Colwellia sp. M166: one gene and its partner. The main gene of each other region encodes a partner of the protein of the gene in region 2 in a complex. Links are inferred from orthologs where the notes say so. Each region holds a gene or a part of one and is shown on either strand. Other genes may lie near its edges.

The links.
Region 1: the proteins of tsaB (region 2) and tsaD are in contact, whole or in part, in a solved structure (PDB 4WQ4), measured with the Escherichia coli proteins. The link is inferred for Colwellia sp. M166 from one-to-one orthologs.

Annotation. Positions count from the first base shown.
Region 1 is NZ_CP040755.1:3,527,469-3,537,903, reverse strand. What follows is about bases 7,147-9,969. They hold tsaD (tRNA (adenosine(37)-N6)-threonylcarbamoyltransferase complex transferase subunit TsaD), read right to left. Parts: upstream 9,172-9,969; coding sequence 8,122-9,171; downstream 7,147-8,121. Other genes in these bases: FGD67_RS15925 (GatB/YqeY domain-containing protein), read left to right, coding at 9,832-9,969; rpsU (30S ribosomal protein S21), read left to right, coding at 9,563-9,778; plsY (glycerol-3-phosphate 1-O-acyltransferase PlsY), read left to right, coding at 7,524-8,108; folB (dihydroneopterin aldolase), read right to left, coding at 7,147-7,309. Outside these bases: rmf (ribosome modulation factor), read right to left, coding at 2-175; FGD67_RS15980 (DUF3820 family protein), read right to left, coding at 487-708; FGD67_RS15975 (DUF3083 family protein), read left to right, coding at 935-2,059; peptide-methionine (S)-S-oxide reductase MsrA, read left to right, coding at 2,310-2,870; FGD67_RS15965 (tetratricopeptide repeat protein), read right to left, coding at 3,222-4,067; FGD67_RS15960 (acyl-CoA dehydrogenase family protein), read right to left, coding at 4,259-5,413; FGD67_RS15955 (undecaprenyl-diphosphate phosphatase), read right to left, coding at 5,614-6,426; folK (2-amino-4-hydroxy-6-hydroxymethyldihydropteridine diphosphokinase), read right to left, coding at 6,432-6,938; more of folB, read right to left, coding at 6,938-7,146; more of FGD67_RS15925, read left to right, coding at 9,970-10,278; dnaG (DNA primase), read left to right, coding at 10,430-10,435.
Region 2 is NZ_CP040755.1:56,667-68,029, forward strand. Bases 3,588-6,541 are described here. They hold tsaB (tRNA (adenosine(37)-N6)-threonylcarbamoyltransferase complex dimerization subunit type 1 TsaB), read left to right. Parts: upstream 3,588-4,696; coding sequence 4,697-5,386; downstream 5,387-6,541. Other genes in these bases: FGD67_RS00355 (ATP-dependent DNA helicase), read left to right, coding at 3,588-4,567; FGD67_RS00365 (hypothetical protein), read left to right, coding at 5,470-5,871; FGD67_RS00370 (M50 family metallopeptidase), read left to right, coding at 5,864-6,541. Also shown: hisD (histidinol dehydrogenase), read right to left, coding at 1-593; hisG (ATP phosphoribosyltransferase), read right to left, coding at 682-1,581; FGD67_RS00350 (hypothetical protein), read left to right, coding at 2,168-2,506; more of FGD67_RS00355, read left to right, coding at 2,624-3,587; more of FGD67_RS00370, read left to right, coding at 6,542-6,568; FGD67_RS00375 (alpha/beta fold hydrolase), read left to right, coding at 6,603-7,466; long-chain-fatty-acid--CoA ligase FadD, read left to right, coding at 7,625-9,280; FGD67_RS00385 (YciK family oxidoreductase), read right to left, coding at 9,435-10,175; FGD67_RS00390 (VolA/Pla-1 family phospholipase), read left to right, coding at 10,456-11,363. UniProt on the Escherichia coli protein: Required for the formation of a threonylcarbamoyl group on adenosine at position 37 (t(6)A37) in tRNAs that read codons beginning with adenine.

The DNA of each region.
Region 1 (10,435 bases), 3.5 Mb from region 2 along the record:
GTTATTTAAACAAGCCCATACTTCTATCGGTTAAGGCTTCTCGCCAACCTCCAAGCCATTCTGATTTCGTATCAGTATTTTGATAAGGACATTTTTCTTTAGTTCTGCCACAAAGCCCAGCTTGATAACCATTTGAGTGTGCTCTGCCTAATTTGTCTCTTTTCTGTCTTCTCATGAATAACACCTCTACATTTTACTATTTAATAAGTATTTGATAATTATTAATAATTGACCTTAATTAACGAGAGAAGCATACTACCAACCACAACATGGTATCACTTCAATCCCAATTAATTTAAGGACAAGCAAACGCTGAAAGCAAGTTGTTTTTCTGACGAAGTGGGTACTTTTTTTATTTTTTTAGGGAAAATAAACAACGAATAAAAACAACTTTAAACTAAGTATTACAAAACAATTTGTTAGCAAAAGGCTATATAGCAAAGCAGACTTAAAAAAATAAATTCAAGAACAAATCAGTTTGAAAAGTTAAGCTCTTAACAAAGGCCTTAACATCTCTTCTAAGCCATTAAGTTTAACTTCATAAATTAACGCTAATTGCTGGCCTAACTTTCCTTCAGGGAACCCCTTAGCATGAAACCAAACTAAATAAGGCTCAGGCAATTGTAGTAGCTTTCTTCCACTATATTTACCAAATGGCATAACTTGATTAATGGCTGCAATTAACTCTGCATTATTGTTTATCGACATTTGTTATACATCTCTACGTGGTTTCCTCGGTTTACATTGGCGAAATATTATTTTTTAAATTTAGCTGTCAAAAATTAACTTTTATGACGACCAATAGCACATCTTATCAATATTTTTAATTGGCTTTTACACGACATAAAAATGTCACAAGCACTGCGTATAATCGCTGACATACCAAAACTTAAATTGGGATCAAGATGATACCAAGTTCTTTCAGGGAATTGTTATGTCAATAGTTAGAAAACGTAGCGCAGCAACAAAAGCCTACATACCGGATAATGCTCGTGATAATCAATACATTTTGGCTGAATTTACCTTAACAGAGCAACTACTTTCACAATTACCGAGTCATTCTACTAATGATGGCAGTGCAAATTATTATGCTTGTTACCAAGCCTTAGCTGAACTGCTATTTAATCTCAGTAATAGCAACGGCATCACAAACAGCCTACTTGTTGCTAACGATAAATTAGTACGGGTACGCTATAGCCAAGAAATGCATCAGTGGCAAACCAAACAGCAAATCATCTTCTATTATGATCCACAACAACATGTGCTACAAAATTCATTTTTTAATGCCAGTATTAGAGCCAAAAAAATTACCTTAGTATTTTTGGCATCGGGCAGCGAGATCCGAGTTGAGGCGGCAAAATTTCATCAAAAAGTAAAAGCGCTGCTAGCTAATTTCTCACAACAAATAAAGCTGCCCATGACGAGCATCCGAATGCGTGATCATCAGCATTTAACCTACGACATATTTGCTAAAAATAAAGGTTGTTGTACTAGCCAAGCACACAAGTTTAGACCTATCGCCCAAAGGTATGCGAGCCAGAATGTTAACTTGGCTGAAAATATGTCATCCATCACTTATGCGATTGTTAATTTACCCCTTAACCACAGGATCTCTCAGTTAGTTGATATTGATCCTGCTTCAGCAGATCCCTACAACCCTTTATTCACCTATCTAACTGATACCTTCTCACTCGTAGCAAAGCGCTTTAACTTAAATAATGGCGCACTGATTGCCAATGGCTTGGTGCCTATTGTAAGGCATAGTTTGCATGAATTGGTTTCGAAAGTTGGCGAGTTACAAATGTTAGGCTACAACCCTAAGCAAAGCCCATGTGGTATTGTCAGTAAATGGCAGGCTGACGTACTGGTTGATAATGTGCAGTTAATCTTTGTTGCTAACTGCCATAATGGCGTAGAACAAAACTATGCAAAATTTGTCAACCAAATAGAGCAAGCGATACGTTTATTTGCCACTGAACTTGAAATTGTGACTGAAAAAGACGAATTAACCTTACGCTTTCATCAGCATGTTGCTTATAACTTGCCATTAGTTGATTAATATATTGTTCAACTTACTCGGCCATACCACCTAGAGCTGACTAATCAGCACTAGGTGGTCTACTTATTAATAGCTTCATCAAGCAAGTTATTTAGTCACCTGATCATTTACCATAAACCATCAAAAAACATATAGACATCTAAACGTCCGAGTGATACATTCTGCTTATAAACATATAGACGTCTATACGTTTTAAAACTTAAACTATAAAACGTCATTTAATATTAAGAATTTTTCAAAGGAAAAAGCGATGAGCATCGAGAAAATAACATTAGGCGCAGGTTGCTTTTGGTGCGTTGAAAATATTTTTGCCCGAATTGAAGGTATCGTTTCAGTGGTCAGTGGTTACGCTGATGGTGATATTATCAACCCAAGCTACGAGCAAGTTTGTAATGGGACAGCTAATCATGCCGAAGTGGTGCAAATAACTTTTGATACGACATTACTGGATATAGAAACGATATTAACGGTATTTTTTGCTATTCATGATCCAACAAGCTTAAATCGTCAAGGTGATGATATTGGTAGCCAATATCGCTCAACGATTCTGTTCCATACTACTGAGCAGCAGGAGATTGCCGAAGCGAGAATTGCGCAATTAAATAGCACAGAAGAATTTGAGCAAGCGATAGTCACCACGGTCAAAGCCGTGAATAATTTCTCTAGTGCCGAAAGTTATCATCAAGATTATGTCACTAACAACCCTGAAAATAAGTACTGCCAGTTAGTGGTCGCGAGAAAAATCCAAAAATTTCTCAGCGAGTTTTCACATTTACTCAAGAGCGAAGAACAAGCTATTTCTGCTGCGTAATAGCAATTCTAATAAATGTCTTCTCACTCAGTGAAACTTAAAATCTTTGCTACAGCGGCTGCAAATCAAAAAAGCATAACAATCTACTGTTATGCTTTTTATTTAACCTGAGTTCGGGATAATGGATGTGCGAAGAAATTAGTATAGTGCAATGGTTACAATCACTTTAGTCAATTATAAAATTAGTCGCATAATTTATTATCAATGTGATAAGTTTTACGTGAATCAAGGCTGATTTGTATACCTAATAGCGAGCTATTAGTCGCAAATTTAATGCTGTTTCACGCAGAAATCGTAGCATTGACGGACTTAGCTTATCTAGGACTCAGGTTATTTAAAACCCTAGAAGTATTAATACATCAAAGTGTAAAGTTTACGGCGGTATTTGCTTGCTAACGCATCACCATCAGGTAAGGACTTCAAGACATCAAGCAATAAATCTTTGCTCGCAATATCAGCACCATTGTTTTGCACTAAGCGAAACAGAATAGCGAGTGCATCTTCATAACGGTTAACTTGGCTATACTGTGCCGCCAATTTCTGCTGTAACTCAACATTCTCCGGTTCATTAAGCAACTGCTGTTCAAGTGCTTGAATTTCAGGAGAGTCCGCAGCTTGGCTTGCTAATTCCAACTTTGCTATTAAGGATTGATAATCACTGTCTTGATCAATCATTTTGATACTTTTCAGTAACAACTCTGCCTCAGTGATCTTACCCGTTTGAATATAAACATTGGCTAACACTAACTTAATGTCAGCCCGCTCATTATCGAGTTGATAAGCTTGGCTGATAATAGGAAATGCCTCAGCAACGTTACCTTCAGCTAATAAATCTTTAGCTTGCACTAACAGTAAGTCTTGCTCTTTGGGTAAATATTTAGCTAAAAACTCATTAATGCTTGCATCAGTTTGTGGACCAGTTAAGCCATCAAGTGGCTGACCATCTTTGACTAAAACCGCCGTTGGTAAACCTTGAATACCAAACTGCTGAGCAATTTGCCCCTGCGTCTCACAGTCAACCGTTGCAAACAGTATCGTATCACCATGATTAGCTAATGCTGTTGTTAACTTATCTCGCAGTTCGGTACTTTCAGGGATTTGTTGGGCCCAAAAATCAACCAATACAAGTTGGTTTTTTGATTCTTCAATAATAACTTGTTGAAAGTTTTCTAAGGTGATCGCAATAGAGTTCATCATCAATGCAGTTCCAATAATAAGATATATGATTTTAAAGTGGGGCCAAACCCTGAAGATACAAGCCGCTAATTATAATTGAGAGAAATAATCGTTAAATTTTATTTTAAAAAGTCTTAAAAATATCACAAAAAAACGGACATCAGCTCAGCCAATGTCCGTTTAAATAAGTGGGCTATCTCAAGATATACGCCCTACACTTTTTGTAATAATTCTCGAGCAATAATCACTTTTTGAATTTCACTCGTACCTTCATAAATTGAAGTTACGCGCACATCACGCGCCATACGCTCAAGTGGGTATTCTCGAATATAGCCCGCACCGCCCATTAACTGCAAAGCGTCATAACAGGCTTTATTTGCATTCTCAGTAGCAAATAATTTGGCCATTGACGCTGCCATACCAAAAGGTTGGCCTTGCTCTTTGGTATATGCTGCTTGCATTAACAATAAACGCGCCGCTTCCATTTCAGTATAACGTTCAGCAAGCTTCCACTGCAGTCCTTGAAAATTAGCCAATGACTGACCAAATTGTTTACGCTCAACAATGTGAGCTTTAGCGTAATCAAGTGCAGCAAGACCAACGCCCAGTGCTAACGAGCCAATACCAATACGGCCACCGGCAAGTTCACCTACCGCAACGCCAAAACCTTTGTTTTCAGCACCCATCAAGGCTGAAGCTGGTACACGGCAATTGTCAAAGTGCACTTCATTGGTTGGTGACGCCTTCTGGCCCATTTTACCTTCAGCTTTACCAATAGTAATACCGGCAGTGTTGGCTTCAACAATAAAACACGAGATACCTTTACCTTTTTTCGCTGCTGGGTCAGTAACTGCCCAAACCACAAAAACATCAGCGAATGAACCACTGGTGATATAAAGTTTACTGCCGCTAATAAGGTAATCATCTCCGTCTTTAACTGCTTGAGTTTTCATCCCTGCGGGATCAGAACCTGCAGTTGCTTCCGTTAAACAAAAGCCACCGGCGCGATACTCACCACTACAAAGCTTTGGTAAATGCTTTTGCTTTTGCTCTTCATTACCAACGGCCTGAATCACCTCAGCGACCATATTGGTCACCGATGTTGTTACCGCAGTTGAAGCACAAGCACGAGCAAGTTCGGTAATAGCTAAACTAAAGGCAACACTGCCGGCTTCAACGCCGCCATATTCAGCTTTGATGTTTAAGCCCATAAAACCTAGTTCGGTCAATTGTGCTAAATTAGCCAAAAATAGCTTTTGATCCATCGTTTCATCAAGCTGCGCAGCTACCGGTGCGAGTTCACTTTCGGCAAATTTTTTCGCCATATCTTGAATCATCATTTGTTCTTCAGTTAAAGACAAATCCATCAAAAATCTCACTTTTAATCAGGTGAATATCTACCATATTCGGTTCAGAAGCCAAGTTTACCTAGGCTTTTTAGAAAGCCCAATAGTCCATTAGTACTGCCTGAGTAGATAAAATAATGCTCGCGTATCACGCTTGGCATCAGTATATGTATAACAAAAACGCGCCAAAGCGCGTTTTAAAATTGGCTATAGTGTAGCAATTATCCCAGTACAAACCAAAGCAGACCAGCGCCAAGAATTAAACGATAAATCACGAATGGCATCATACCTACTTTACTGACTAAAATTAAAAAGTAGTGAATACAGGCATAAGCACTAAAGAATGCCAAGATGCTGCCTAAACCTAATGTACTCCAGTCAACCGGCTCAGCCGATGATATTAATTTATAGGTTAAATAACCGCCGCTCATCACGATGGCAGGAATTGATAACAAAAATGAAAAACGTGCGGCATTTTCTTTATTTAACCCTAACATTAAGCCTAAAGTCATGGTGATGCCAGAACGTGAAGTACCGGGTATTAATGCCAGCACTTGCGCTAAGCCAATAATCATTGCACCTTTAAAACCCAGCTTTTCAACGCTGACATTTTCTTTGGCTTTTATATCAGCAAAACCTAATAAGATACCAAACACTAAAGTAGTAATAGCAATAACAGCAGCTGAGCGCAGGTTTGCTTCAATAAAGTCTTTGCCCAATAATCCCACAATACCTAATGGAATTGATGCCAGTATAATCCACCATGCAAGCTTGCCGTCAAAGCTGTTATATTTTTTTTCTGGGCCAACGCCAACCGTACCAAACCATGCCACAGTCATACTGCCAACTTCTTTACGAAAATAAAGCACAACGGCAAGCAAGGTACCAACATGTAGCGCAACATCTAAAGCTTGACCTTGATCTTGCCAGCCAAAAACGGCCGATGGTAAAATTAAATGTGCGGAACTCGATATCGGTAAAAATTCCGTTAAGCCTTGAATTATCGCTAAAATAAATACATCAATTGTACTCATACTGGTTATCTTTCCCTATTTTCATTTGCCCAAACTAAAGGGACTTTTTTTAATTTTTGTTGATTCTTGTCGTATTGTTGCCATAACTCGTTGTAGCTTTTAGCCATAGTTGGGTGAGTTAATTGCCCCGCAAGTTCAGCTAAAGGCCATAATACGAAAGCGTTTTTTGTAATTTCATCTCGAGGGATTTGTGCTGGAGTATCAGTAATAACATCGCCATAAAGTAGCAAGTCTAAGTCTAATGTGCGCGGACTAAATTTTTTCGCATCTTGGCTGCGACCATAGGAAAATTCTATTGTTCTTAGTATAGTAGCGACTTCAGCTAAGCTCAGTTCAGTCTTAACAGCAACCACCATATTGTAAAATGCTTTACCAGCAAAACCAACAGCCTCACTTTCAAATAATGACGATAAGGTCAGTAAACCAAAGGCATCAGTTAACGCATTAAGTCCCTGTTCAATATGATATTGACGATTAATATTGCTACCAAGAGAAATATAAATGTCAGCCATTACAATGCTTGACCTGATGGCTCTCGACTACGTTCAATCTCAACGCCGACAGTGATTGCATTATGTACTGCCGTTGGTTTCATTAACTTTAAACGCAACCAAGGAATTTGATAGGTATCAATAAGGAAAGCAGCAATACGTTCAGCAAGCGTTTCAATTAAATCAACAGGATTAGCATTAGCAAATTCAACCACGGCTTCAGAGATTGCAGCATAATCAAGTGTTTTAGCTAACTCATCATTTTCTGCTGCTTGTGCTGTATTCCAGCCCATCGCGAGATCAATCACCAGTGTTTGTTTTATTTCTTTTTCCCACTGATAAAAACCGATCGTTGTTTGAAAGGTTAATCCTTCAATATAGACTTTATCCACATTAAGACCCTTTATATGGTTTGCTATGGCGCTAATCGAAAATAGTACAAACAATCGCCACTAGCTGATTTAGAAAATAAATGGCGAGTTTACCTGTGCAGGTCTAGAAAAACTAGTAATCAACGCGCTACAATGAGAAAAAGCGCTAAAGAAATTTTTTTTTATACTTTTACCGAACGAAACTCAAAAGGAACTTTGTATTAGTAGTTTACTTATTACAGGTGTAATGGTCGTATTGGCTTACTTAGTAGGTTCAATTTCGAGTGCCATATTACTTTGTAAACTTTTGAATTTACCCGATCCTCGTTCCACTGGCTCAAAAAACCCCGGCGCTACCAACGTATTACGTATCAGCAATAAATTTGTTGCTGCATCAGTGCTACTCTTTGACATACTAAAAGGCACCTTACCGGTATGGGGCGGCTACTTCTTAGGTTTAGAGCCGGTATACTTAGGTATTATTGCTGTTGCAGCTTGTTTAGGGCACATGTATCCAATATTTTTCAACTTTAATGGTGGTAAAGCAGTTGCTACGGCATTTGGTGTCTTGTTGCCTATTGGTTTAGATTTGGGCGGGCTATTGATCTTAACGTGGTTATTGGTCGCGAAAGTCACTCGCTATTCAAGCTTGGCCGCCATTGTTACTGTAGCTGTGGCGCCGTTATATACTTGGCTATTAAAACCAATCTATGTCTATCCGGTATTAATGTTGTCTGGATTGATTATATTTAGGCACAAAGAGAACATTATTAGATTACTGCAAGGCAAAGAACCCAAGATATCCTTCAGCAAAAAGTAATCATGACTTGCTGCTATATTGCTTCTAAAGTATCTAATGGCCAACGCGGAGTTGCTTTAAAAGTTAAGTCAGTATCAACACCCGCCTTTAAACGTTGTAAACCTGCGTAGGCAATCATAGCGCCATTATCAGTACAAAATTCAGGTCGAGGGTAGAAGACTTCGCCGCCGAGTTTTTTAGTTATCTCTGCTAACTTTTCTCTTAACGCGGTATTAGCACTAACGCCGCCCGCAATCACTAAACGATTTAAATCACATTGTTTTAAGGCTCTTTTACATTTGATGGCAAGCGTATCAACGACTGCTTCTTGGAAAGCATAAGCAATATCAGCTTGTGTTTGTGCTTTTTGCTCAGCAGTTAATTCATCATGACTTTCTTTGCGAATGGTATTAGCAGCTGACGTTTTCAAACCACTAAAACTAAAATCTAGCCCAGGTCTATCGGTCATTGGCCTCGGAAATTTAAAGCGCCCTTTTCTACCACTTTCTGCCATTTTCGCTAATACTGGGCCACCAGGATAATCCAAGCCTAATAACTTAGCCGTTTTGTCGAAGGCTTCACCGGCGGCATCATCTACTGATTCACCCAGTAATTCATAATGACCAATGCCATCAACACGCACTAACATGGTATGACCGCCCGACACTAATAAGGCGACAAAAGGAAATTCAGGTATATTTTCTTCTAACATTGGGGCTAATAAATGCCCTTCCATATGATGTACAGGTACTGCGGGTAAATCCCAGCCATAAGCTAAGCTGCGACCAATTGAACACCCCACAAGTAAAGCACCGATTAAACCAGGCCCTGCTGTATAGGCTACGCCATCTAAATCAGCAGGTGTCAAATTAGCTTCAGCAAGTACTTCTTTAATTAACGGAATAGTTTTACGCACATGATCACGTGACGCTAACTCTGGCACTACGCCACCATAATCGGCATGAACGGCAATTTGACTATATAGTCGATGTGCAACTATGCCTTTAGGTAGATCCCCTTGGCCATCATCATAGATCGCAATACCGGTTTCATCACAAGAAGTTTCAATACCTAAAATTCGCATAGTTTTTTATTTACCTAGAACTAAAATAGCTCTGCTGTCAAAGAAGTCGAAAACTGCAACATTAAGTCAGCAGTTACATTTGGCCGATGATTTTACCTATCGAGCCCGCAACTTTCAATTTATAGTGCATATAATGACAACTAAAATATTTTCGTTTTCATTTAACGTCCTTTTAAAATAACCAAAGCAAGTCAGTCTTTGCTTTGTCAAATAACCGAATTTAAAGCGCAATGACACTAAAACTGCACGAAATAATGATTACTCCTTTACATTACCGTAGTGTTCGCTTTAGAATACGGCACCAATTTTTAATAGAGTGGGTGAAGATGAGGCTATTTAGCTGAAATCAGACACCGATTTATATAGATTTCTAACTAAGGTAAAACAGTACATGCCAGTAATTAAAGTAAGAGAAAACGAACCATTTGACGTTGCATTACGTCGTTTCAAACGTTCATGTGAAAAAGCAGGTATCCTTTCTGAGGTTCGCCGTCGCGAATCTTACGAAAAGCCAACTTGGGAACGTAAGCGTAAGAAAGCAGCAGCAGTTAAACGTGCAGCTAAAAAAGTTTCTCGTGAGAACGCTCGTCGCGTTCGCATGTACTAAGATACCTTAGTAAATCCTAGGTCAACTGAGTTAACTTAAGAGTAAATTAAATCATGAGTCTACTTAGCCAACTTAAAGATGAAATGAAAATTGCCATGCGTGCTAAAGACAAAATTCGTCTTGGTGTAATTCGTATGGCATTATCTGCGATAAAGCAGGCAGAAATTGATCACAACACAGAAGCAACTGATGACAATATCATTGCCTTGTTAACCAAAATGGTTAAACAACGTAAAGAGTCTATCAAAATGTTTACTGACGGTGGTCGCGATGAATTAGCAGCTAAAGAAGCTGCAGAAATCAGCGCCATAGAAGATTTTCTCCCGCAACCATTATCAGCAGATGAAATTAACCAATTGATCACAAAAGCAATTGCCGACACCGGTGCAACCTCAATGGCTGATATGGGTAAAGTAATGGCGGTGTTGAAACCGTTAATGCAAGGTAAGGCTGATATGGGCGCTGTAAGCGGTCAAATTAAAGCAGTTTTAAACAGTTAGTTAATCTTCCATTCGAACTTCAATGTTCATTCTAAATAAAAACCGCGATAGCCTTGGCCTCGCGGTTTTATTTTAATTAGAATGCAATAACTTTCTATGACACTAATTTTATTAGTGTAGAATAATGTTTTATCTGGATGTAATGAACTTTATGGCT
Region 2 (11,363 bases):
AATGCCAATGCTGCGCACGCTTGAGCGCCACCAACACTGTATATTTCATCTATTTGGCATAACGATGCCGCAACCAATATTTCGTCTGCTAGTTGGCCATTTTTATCTGGCGGGCAAACTAAGACTTTGCGAGGGCATTCTGCTAGTTGTGCCGGCACGCCTAACATCAATACGGTTGAAGGTAGCGGGGCACTGCCGGCCGGAATGTATAAGCCAACGCTAGCGATAGCTTCCGTTTTTAATGTGCACACCACACCAGGGGTTGTTTCTACCCGAATATCTGCAGTTATTTGGGCTTGGTGAAAACGTTTGATATTGCCATAAGCAGTTTCGATGGCGTTTAGTCTAGCAGCGGTTAATCTGCTTTTTGCTGCCTTGACTTGTGCAGAGCTCACTCGCAAGGTCGTCAGTTTTACGCCATCAAACTTCTCAGTTAAATCAAATAAAGCTTTATCGCCGTTTTCTCTGACATTGCTTAAAATGTTTTCTACTTGTTGTGATAACAAACCGCTTTCTGCGATGGCAGGGCGGGATAAGGCTAATTTACGCTCGGTATCTGACAAGTTTAGCCAATTGATTATTTCGTTTTTCATAACATTCAACTTTTAATAATTTACCCTAGAAAGATAATGTGTTTTAAGCCAATTAGTGCTTAGCACTTATTGGCCATAACGCTATTATCTAGCCCATCATTTTTTCTATTGGCATCACTAGAATAGAGTTACAACCTAAGGCATTAAGTTGTTCCATGGTTTCCCAGAAAAAAGTTTCGGTGGCAACAACATGTACAGCAACGAGGTCATCACGGCCAGCCAAAGGCAAAATGGTTGGCGTTTCTTTACCAGGCATTAAGGCGCTTACCTGCGCTATTTTATCTTTTGGTGCGTGCAGCATAATGTATTTGCTTTCTTTTGCTTTCATCACGCCTTGAATACGAGGTAATAAGGTATCAAGAATACTTTGTTTTTCAGGCGCTAATGCATCAGCTGTTTGAATTAATGACGCTTTTGAGCGGAAAATTTCTTCCACTTCAACTAAGCCGTTCGCTTCGAGTGTTGCCCCCGTTGACACTAAGTCACAAATACCATCAGATAAACCGACCCGTGGTGCGACTTCAACAGAGCCTTTTAATAAGCAAAACTCAACCTTGATACCATTCTCTTTGGCATAACGATTAAGTAATTGTGGGTAGGTTGTGGCAAACCTTAGGCCATTTAAGCTTTTAATACCTTGATAATCAAAACCTTCTGGCATGGCGATTGATAAACGACAGTCACCAAAATTTAAGCCTGAGGTACGAATGTATTGTGATTTTTGCCCCATTAACGCGCGCTCTAATGCCGTTTCTTCAAGCGTATTGTCGCCGACAATGCCTAAGTCGCAGACGCCATCCATAACAAGTCCTGGAATATCGCTACTACGTACGCGCATAATATCGATTGGCATATTAGTCACATGTGCCAACAAACGGCGATCCGAAACATTGAGTTTAAGGCCACAGCGTTTCAATAGTGCTTGTGTGTCGTCGCTTAAACGACCAGATTTTTGCATTGCAATTCTTAAGCGTGGTTCAGTTGTCATGGTGTTTTCCTATTAAATTTTAAATATTTTGTCCTGTTAAATCGCGCTTTTATGTGGCTAAAACTGCTGAAAAAATATCATGTATATACAATTTCAAGGTCATAAAAATGCGAAAACCCCCGAGAGAGATGAACTCTTTCGGGGGTTTAGACATTAATTTTATTTATCTTACACCGCTGAAAGGTTCATAGCCCCTCAGCGAATAAACCTGAGCAGCTAATCCGTATGATGGTGATGAAGATGAATAGCAATCAAGTTTAAAGTCATGTGTTGTTTACTCTATTAGTATTTGGTGTAAGTTATGGAGTTACTACTTTTTATTGTTTAGCAAAGCTAGCAAGATTTTTAAAGTAGTTACTTTAATTTGGCTTTTACATTACGTGGATTTTTCTGTCAGGGCAAGTGTTTAATTTTAACTCGATATTATATTTTGAACTAAGTTAGTATTATTTTTATCTAAGCAGAGGTAATGTTAGTAGGTTAAAGTTTGAGCTATTAATGCCGATAACCATGTTGTAACTGTATTTGACATTTATTTGATTTTGATAACCGTATTATTTATAACCTTATTAAGAGGGAGGTCGCAATGGATATTTTTACTACCGCATTGACACGCGTTGTACCTGTGCCGATTAAACCTGCGGATTTAAAAGTTAAAGCACCAGAAAAAACATCACCAACCAATGATGTGTCTGATGACATTGAAGGATTTGAAGATCCTGCTTTATATTTTAATAAACCTGTCGCTAAAAAAACACCTAACAAAGAGAAAGAGAAAAACAAAGACCATGATACGCCAGAAGTTATCAAAGCTTCTAAGGTACCTGAAGATAATACCGGTCAACATATTGATGTCTTTGAAGACAGTGAAAGCTCACCATTGGAAGAAAAAGATGGTAAACCCCATTTAGATCTTTTTGTCTAAATTCGAGATATAGTATGGTCGTTAAAGGTTTATTTATTGTATTTTTATTCTTTGTAAACGCGCATCTTGAAGTCATATGGGTATATAATAAGCGCAAATTTATCAATGTTATATCTCATGAGTGCTGTAGAACATGCATTTTCCCATCAAGGTGCTTTAGCTAAAGCGATCAAGGGTTTTTCTCCACGCCAAGCTCAGCTTGATATGGCACTTGAGGTGGCTAATGCTATCGAGAAAAAAACTTCGCTTGTTGTTGAGGCGGGTACGGGAACCGGTAAAACCTTTGCCTATTTAATCCCAGCACTGTTAGCGAATAAAGCTCATGCTGAAAATGATCAGGGTCAGAAAAAAATCATTGTTTCTACCGGAACCAAGAATCTGCAAGAACAACTGTTTCATAAAGATCTGCCATTAATTCGTCAAGCATTGGCTAGCAATGCTCAAATTGCCTTGTTAAAAGGACGAGCGAACTATCTTTGCTTATATCGTTTAGAGCAATATCAACAATCACGAGGCCAGCTTGATGCCGAAACGTTAGCTGATTTTGTCAAAGTGCGAACTTGGGCAAATGGTACACACAGTGGCGATATTGGTGAGGTGGTTAATGTTAATGAAGGCTCAGCTGTTTTTCCTTTTGTCACCAGTACTGTTGATAATTGCCTAGCTAAAGATTGTCCTAATATTGATGACTGCTATTTAATAAAAGCGCGAGAAAAAGCCATTGCTGCAGACTTAGTCGTGGTGAATCATCATTTGTTTTTTGCTGACATGGCGTTAAAAGATACTGGCTTTGGTGAGCTCATTCCGAAAGCTGATGTGATGATTTTTGATGAAGCACATCAAATTGCTGATATAGCCAGTGAATATTTTGGAGAGGCGTTTTCTACTCGCCAGTTACTTGACCTTAGTAGTGATGTTTTACAGGTATATCGCAGTGAACTAACTGACGTAAAACAATTAGGTAAGGCAGCAGAAAAGCTGTTAAAAACCAGTCAAGAATTTCGCTTGCTATTTAACTACGACCCCGAGCGAGGTAATTGGCGTGAAAAGCATAAGCTGCAACGATTTTCTCATGCCTTTAGCTTATTAAAAACCGATTTAGACTTTCTTTATCAAGTGATAAAACTTTGTCTTTCGCGTAATGAAGCCATTGATAATTGTTTTGATAGGGCAGTAAACTTATTAGCACAATATGATGTCATGGCGAATGTTGACGCCATGGGCATGAGCTTCTGGTATGAAACCACAGCACGGCATGTGGTTTTGCATAAAACGCCTTTGTCGGTCGCAGATAAGTTCGGCAATTATGTTAAAGACTCTGGTGCTGGCTGGATATTCACTTCAGCAACATTGGCTGTTGATGGCGAATTTAAGCACTTCTCTCGTCACTTAGGTATTGAACACTCAGCTAGTTTATTACTTGATAGCCCATTTGACTATGCTAAGCAATCGCAATTAATTATTCCGCGTTATCTTCCTGCAGCAAATGACCAAAACCGCGCGAAAGCATTAAGCGAACTTGCTATACCATTAATAGAGGCCAGTAAAGGCGCTTGCTTTATGCTATTTACCAGTTACCGCGTTATGCATCAAGTTGCCGAGTTATTGGCTGATAATATTGATAATTTATTGTTGGTACAAGGACAAATGGGCAAGCGAAAGTTATTAGCAGAGTTTGTTGCGCAAAGCAGTGCCGTGCTACTGGCAACGGCCAGCTTTTGGGAAGGTGTTGATGTGCGGGGTGATAAATTAACCTGTGTGATCATCGATAAATTACCGTTTGCATCACCTGATGACCCTTTACTGCAAGCTCGTAGTGAAGATGTCAAAAGACAAGGTAAAGACCCGTTTGTGCAGATCCAATTGCCACAAGCGGTTATCGCATTAAAGCAAGGAGTAGGGCGCTTAATTCGTGATGTAAATGACAAAGGTATATTAGTTATCTGTGATGATAGACTGGTAAATCGCCCGTATGGGCAAGTATTTTTAAAAAGTTTGCCTGATATGAAGCGAAGCCGAAATATTAATCAGGCTGCTGACTTTTTATCGCAACTGACATAAAACAGCTATTGAGGCAAAATACTGCAAAAAATAAAGTCAGGTTTAATCGTAAAGATTGCTCATGCAATCGATAAAATAATGATAAACTCGGCCAATTAACAGCAATTTTATTTTAAAAAGGTTTTTGACGTGAATTTTTTGGCCATTGATGCCTCAACTGAAGCTTGTTCAGTAGCAATTAAATATTTGGAACAACAGTTTAGTGAATATGAACTCTGTCCTCAGTCTCATAGTTTACGTTTATTACCTATGGTTGATAGCGTATTAAAGCAAGCTAATTGCAAATTAACTGAGTTAGATGGCATTATTTTTGGTCAGGGACCCGGAAGCTTCACCGGTGTGCGTATTGGCATCGGTGTAACCCAAGGTTTAGCATTTTCGGCGCAGTTAAATGCACGCGGCGTTTCAACATTACAAGCCATGGCTCAACAAGCCTATGATGAAAAAGGCCAAGATAAAGTTATTGCTGCAATCGATGCCCGCATGTCAGAAGTTTACACCTGCTACTTTGAAGTTGATGAGCAAGGTATTATGCAAGCAAAAACTGAAGAGACGGTGTTAAAACCTGAGTTAGTTGCTCAATATTATAGTCACTTATCTCTGCCTGCTTATGGCGTAGGAACCGGTTGGAATGCATATTCAGCATTGACGGAGTTAAAGTCAAATAACGATTCCCCTGAGATTTTATTCCCTACAGCTCAAGCAATGTTGACCATAGGCCAAGTTGATTTTGTCGAACATAGTGTAGCAGCAGAGCATGCCCAACCTAAATATGTTCGCGATACAGTGTCATGGAAAAAACTGCCGGGGCGCGAGTAAAATAACTTGATTGCTATCAAGTTATGCTTATCAAAATAAAAAATAGTTTTCACCTTGACTAGAAATTTGTTAAATTAAACTTTATGCAAGTTAATAATTCCGCCAATTTTGTCTCCCAAGCGCCTATTGCTTTAGGGAATAATTCTTCTGTACAAGCCCAAGAGCAGCGTGCAAGAGTAGCTGCGCGTGAAACGCAGAGCGCTGAAGAAAATAAAAGTCAAAATTCACAAGCTGATGTCGACACCCGCCAGCGTCTCGATATTGATGAGCAGGTCATTGCTTTAATTGAGCGTGAGCAACCACCTCCTTATGGTAATGCTGGTAATAACAACGCACAACAAAGTAACCAGCAAAACAGTTATAACAGCGCATATGATGCACCATCGAATCAAAATAAATTGGCAGTAGCCGCTTATCAATCGGTTGATACTCTTGCTGCGCGCGATAACATTGAACAAGTTTTTGGTGTTGATTTATTTGCCTAATTCATCTGAGCAAAAACCTACAGTATCTTCTACAAAAAATGCTTTGAGCTTTCGCCAAAGATATCAATTCTGGCTGATGTTACTTACAGCATTTATTATTTTGCAACTGCCTTTCATTTCTATCCCCTTTAAGTGGTTAGAGAGTTATTTTCATGAGATTAGCCACGGTTTAACGGCGTTACTCACCGGGGGAGACATTGTGCAGATCCAATTATTTCCTAACGGGGCAGGTTTGTGTACCACTCGTGGTGGCTCAGCCTTTTTTATCAGTTTAATGGGCTATGGTGGCGCTATATTATGGGGCTGTTTATTCTTTTCTTTGGCATCTGTTCATCGTAAGGCTGCACAGGCTTTTTCGGTATTATTAGTGGCCTTATTAGCTGGTAGCATTCTTTTCTGGGTACGAGATTTATTAACCTTGTTTATTGTACTGGTACTGCTCAGTTTAGTGCTAGCTCAGTTAAAATACTCATCACAAAAATATCTTCAGACGCTACTAAAAATGACCGGACTATTAGTGTTAGCTAACAGTTTAATGAGTCCTTTGTATTTACTGGATGGTCAAGCACGAGGTGATGGTGCGGCTTTAGCTAATATTACCTACATTCCAGAAATAATATGGGTGTTACTGTGGTTTATTGCAGGGCTATTTGCAACATATCGCCTGAGTAAAGTATCGTTTGCTAGCAGATCTTAAGGAGCTATAACTCCTTACTTAATAAAGGGTTTATATGTTAAATACTAGTGTCATGAAAGCCGTTACATTTAATGTTAATGGCCAAAATATTTGTGGTGTCAGTAATGGTAATGAACAACAGCCACTACTTTTATGCTTACATGGGTGGTTAGACAATGCGGCAAGCTTTCAGCCTTTGATACCTTATTTAAGTGATTATCATGTTATTGCCATCGATTGGCCAGGACATGGATTATCCAGTCATCGCAGCCTTGATGCACATTATCATTTTTTGGACTGGGTCTATGATCTTATTGCTCTATTTCGCTCTCAGCAGTGGCAAGAAATTGATATTGTTGCCCACTCTATGGGAGCCATGGTAGCGTCTGCTTTTGCTGCGGCATTTCCCGAACATGTCAAATCCTTAACCTTAATTGATGCTATCGGTATTTTAACCTCGGATGCCAAAGAGAGCACAGCACAATTGCGCAAAGGACTATTAAGTCGTTTAACGCGTCATGCAAAGCCTAAAAACAAACATGCAAGTATTGAGTCTGCTGTTGCTGCTAGAGTGTCGGTGTCGGACTTAAAGGCTAAATATGCCGCTCTTATTGTTGAACGTGGTATTGAGCAGACTGACAATGGCTTTATTTGGCGTGCAGATAGCCGTTTACGCGCCACCTCACCGTACCGATTTACCTTGGCGCAAGCTAAACAGCTTATTACTGATATAACTGCACCAGTGCAACTGGTTTATGGCGATAAAGGCATGGAGATGGTTACAACCGGTTTAGCATGCTTTGGACCTCTGTATCAAAACCTACAGGTGCATAAATTATTGGGGGGCCACCATGTTCATATGGAACAAGCCGAGCAGACAGCGAAGTTAATTGCTCAACTTATTGAACAGAAAAAGTAACCAGAGATAAGATAAGGTTTTAGCCAGTTCATCTATAATAAGCGGAGTAATTATCTGTTAAATTTAAACAAGTGTTTAAATTTACTGGATCGACCAGTGAAAATTTGATAAAACGTATCATTAAAATTATGCATAAGAATTAAAAGAGGAAAGGCACAGTGGAAAAAATTTGGCTTGAGAAGAGTTATCCTCCCGGCGTTCCATATGAAATTGACCCTGATAAGTACGCTTCCATTGTTGATATGTTTCATAAATATACCAAGATGTATGCTGAGCGTTCAGCGTTTATTAATATGGGAGCGGAATTAAACTATCGTGAACTTGCTCAACAAGCCACTGACTTTGCTGCATATTTACAACAAGATCTCGGTTTAGTTAAAGGTGATAAATTTGCCATTATGGTACCTAACTGTTTGCAATACCCTATTGCACTCTTCGGCGCCTTGTTAGCTGGTTTAACCGTTGTTAATGTTAATCCGTTATATACGCCACGTGAATTAGAGCATCAATTAAAAGATTCAAATACTAAAGCGATCTTAATTATTGAAAACTTTGCCAGTATTTTGGAAAAAGTTATTGAGAAAACGCCGGTGGAGAAAGTAATTCTTACTTCGCTTGGTGATCGTTTAGGTACCATTAAAGGTGCTATCGTTAACGGTGTTGTTAAATACGTTAAAAAAATGGTGCCAGCCTTTAATCTTAGTAATGTTGAGCATTTTAATAAGGCGTTAGCGAAAGGGCATAAGTTAAGCTTTAGCCCTGTTGAGCTAAGTGGCGATGACTTAGCCTTTTTGCAATATACCGGTGGTACAACAGGTGTTTCAAAAGGCGCGATGTTAACGCACCGAAATATGGTGGCAAATTTAGAGCAAGCTAAAGCGGCAATTAAACCACAACTTGAAGAAGGTAAAGAATTAGTTGTTACCGCTTTACCGCTTTACCATATCTTTGCGTTAACCGCTAATTGCCTAACCTTTATTACCCTTGGTGGCACCAACTTATTGATCACTAATCCGCGTGATATGCCAGGTTTTGTCAAAGAGCTAAATAAATATAATTTTACCGCTATTACCGGGGTAAATACGCTTTTTAATGGCTTGTTAAATACGCCAGGTTTTAGTGAACTCGACTTCTCTAATTTAAAATTATCGCTTGGCGGCGGCATGGCGGTACAACGCCCAGTCGCTGAAAAGTGGGAAACCGTGACGAAATCACGTTTACTTGAGGGCTATGGTTTGACGGAATGCGCGCCGCTGGTAACACTTTGCCCTTATAATCAACAACATTATACTGGCAGTATTGGCTTGCCAGCATCATCTACCGATATTCGTATTGTTAAAGAAGATGGTAGCGAAGCTGAAATTGGTGAGGCGGGTGAAATGTGGGTTAAAGGCCCACAAGTCATGAAAGGTTACTACAAACGCCAAGAAGCAACAGATGAAGTATTAAAAGATGGTTGGCTAGCAACAGGTGATGTTGCTTGTATGGATGAAAATGGTTTCTTCAAAATTGTTGATCGTAAAAAAGATATGATAATTGTTTCTGGTTTTAATGTTTTTCCAAACGAAATAGAAGAAGTTGTTGTCAGCCATGAAGGGGTATTAGAAGCCGCAGCTATAGGAGTACCTCATGAGGTTTCTGGTGAAATTGTAAAAATATTTGTTGTTCGTACCGATCCGAACTTAACGGAAAAAGCGTTAATTAAATATTGCCGTGAAAACTTAACGAATTATAAAGTACCAAAAATTGTTGAGTTCCGTGATGATTTACCGAAAACCAATGTTGGTAAAATATTACGACGTGAATTACGTTAAGCGCATTGTTTAGCAAATAAACGATCAACGAAAAAGGCCAACGTCATGTTGGCCTTTTTTATGTACTGAACTGCGTGCGATTTTTTCGATATTGCTACTTTTAGATTGAAGGATTTGGTTTTCCTAAAAGCAAGGGGAATTCAGTTTTATTCTGTTAACCCTGTGCGTTTAATCTCTGACCATTGACTGCCTTACTATCATCAGCCATCAGATATACGTAAAGTGGCATAATGTCAGCGGGCGATGCTATATTCGCTTTATTCTCAGCAGGGTAGGCACTTGAACGCATGTTGGTATTTGTCGCGCCAGGATTAATAGCATTTATGCGTAATGTGCTATTTTCATATTCATCAGCAATAACTTGCATCATACCTTCAGTGGCAAATTTAGACACGCTGTAGGCGCCCCAATAAGCTTTACCTTTATTACCAACACCTGATGAAGTAAATACCAGAGATGCATTGTCAGCTTTTAAAAGTTCCGGTATTAAAGCCTGAGTGAGTAAAAACTGTGCGTTAACGTTAACTTGCATAACATCTTGCCAGATTTGCTGATGAATTTGATTAAAAGGTGTTAGCTCACCTAACATTGAAGCATTAAGCAATGCACCGTCTAACTGTCCAAACTGGTTCGCTATCGTCGCTGCTAAATCAATATAATTTTGTTTTGTTGCTCCCTTGAAATCAAGTGGCACAATTGCCGGCTCTGGGTAGCCTTTATCTAGTATTTCGTCATAAACGGTTTCCAGTTTCGCGACAGTTTTGCCTAATAAAATGACCGTTGCGCCTAGTTCGGCATAGGTTAATGCCGCTTGGCGACCAATGCCTGCACCTGCACCGGTAACTAAAATGGTTTTATTTGCTAGAATTTGTGGGGTAATTGAATAGTCAAACATATGATTAGTTGCTAAAAAAATTTGTTAATAATTCTACTACTTTGTCAGCTATATTGACGAGTGTTTTCGTCAGTAAAGTGCATTTGCTGAGGAAAAACTGCGAATAAATCAAAAAATCACTAGCACTTGATCTATTCTTGAGTTAAGTTTGACTGGTCGAACAAGTTGATGGTAGTACTAGGATAAGTATGAAAATCAACAATAAGAACGAAAAATAATAAATATATTCTTAAACACATAGTTAGGTATATACATAAAGACTAGTCCGTGGGGAGATAAAATGAATAAGCTAGTACTCAGTCTCGCAATAGCCAGTACATTAGGTTTAAGTGCTTGTGGCGATGAAACCATCAAAGATGTTGAAAATGAAGTTGTTGAAAACGGTCCTGCCATCACACCATCAGCTCGTGTTAAATTTGATCCAGCTGCTGGCGCTGCCGGACTTTCTATTCCGAATGATTTGATTTTTTCTGGTACCGTAGATGGTACATTAGAAATCCCCGTTGCTGATCCAACCGATGGCTCTGATCCCTTTGTTGCTATTAGCGCACTTGACGGTTGGTCAATATCTCAACCTTTTTCTCTGGCCATTGAGTTTCCTGCGGGTACTTCGCTAGACAGCGATAGTGCCTCAGAGCCCGCTTCAGTGCGCATTTTTGAAACAATCATGGGGGGCGATGCTAATGATAGTGATTGTGCAAGTGTTACCCGCGGTTTAGCCTGTAAAGTTGTTGGTGAACTCGTTTTTGGTCAGCATTTTGTTACACAAAAATCAGGTGACAATGTGGTCGTTGTCCCGACCCAACCACTTAAGGCTGAAACGACTTACGTTATGGTGATGACAAATAATCTTCGTGACGATAATGGTAAAGCTGTTGCTGGCTCGACAACCTATGAATTAGCACGCCAAGATATTAATACGTTACCGCTAGGCAGTGCTTCACAATTGGTACTGCAGGGTGCAGTGAATAGCTACGAAGCTGCTGTTGTTGCCGCTGGTGTTGATAGCGATAGTATTATTTATAGTGCTGCAATGACGACACAATCAACGACGCGGGTATTAAGTACCGTTAAAGCTGTTATGGCTAAAGTTGCTTTACCGCAAATGATTGCTGATGCTCAGCAAGGTATTCCTGCGATTGGTGTCGCTGATACCGGTATGTCAGTTGCTAACGTTTTAGGTGATGC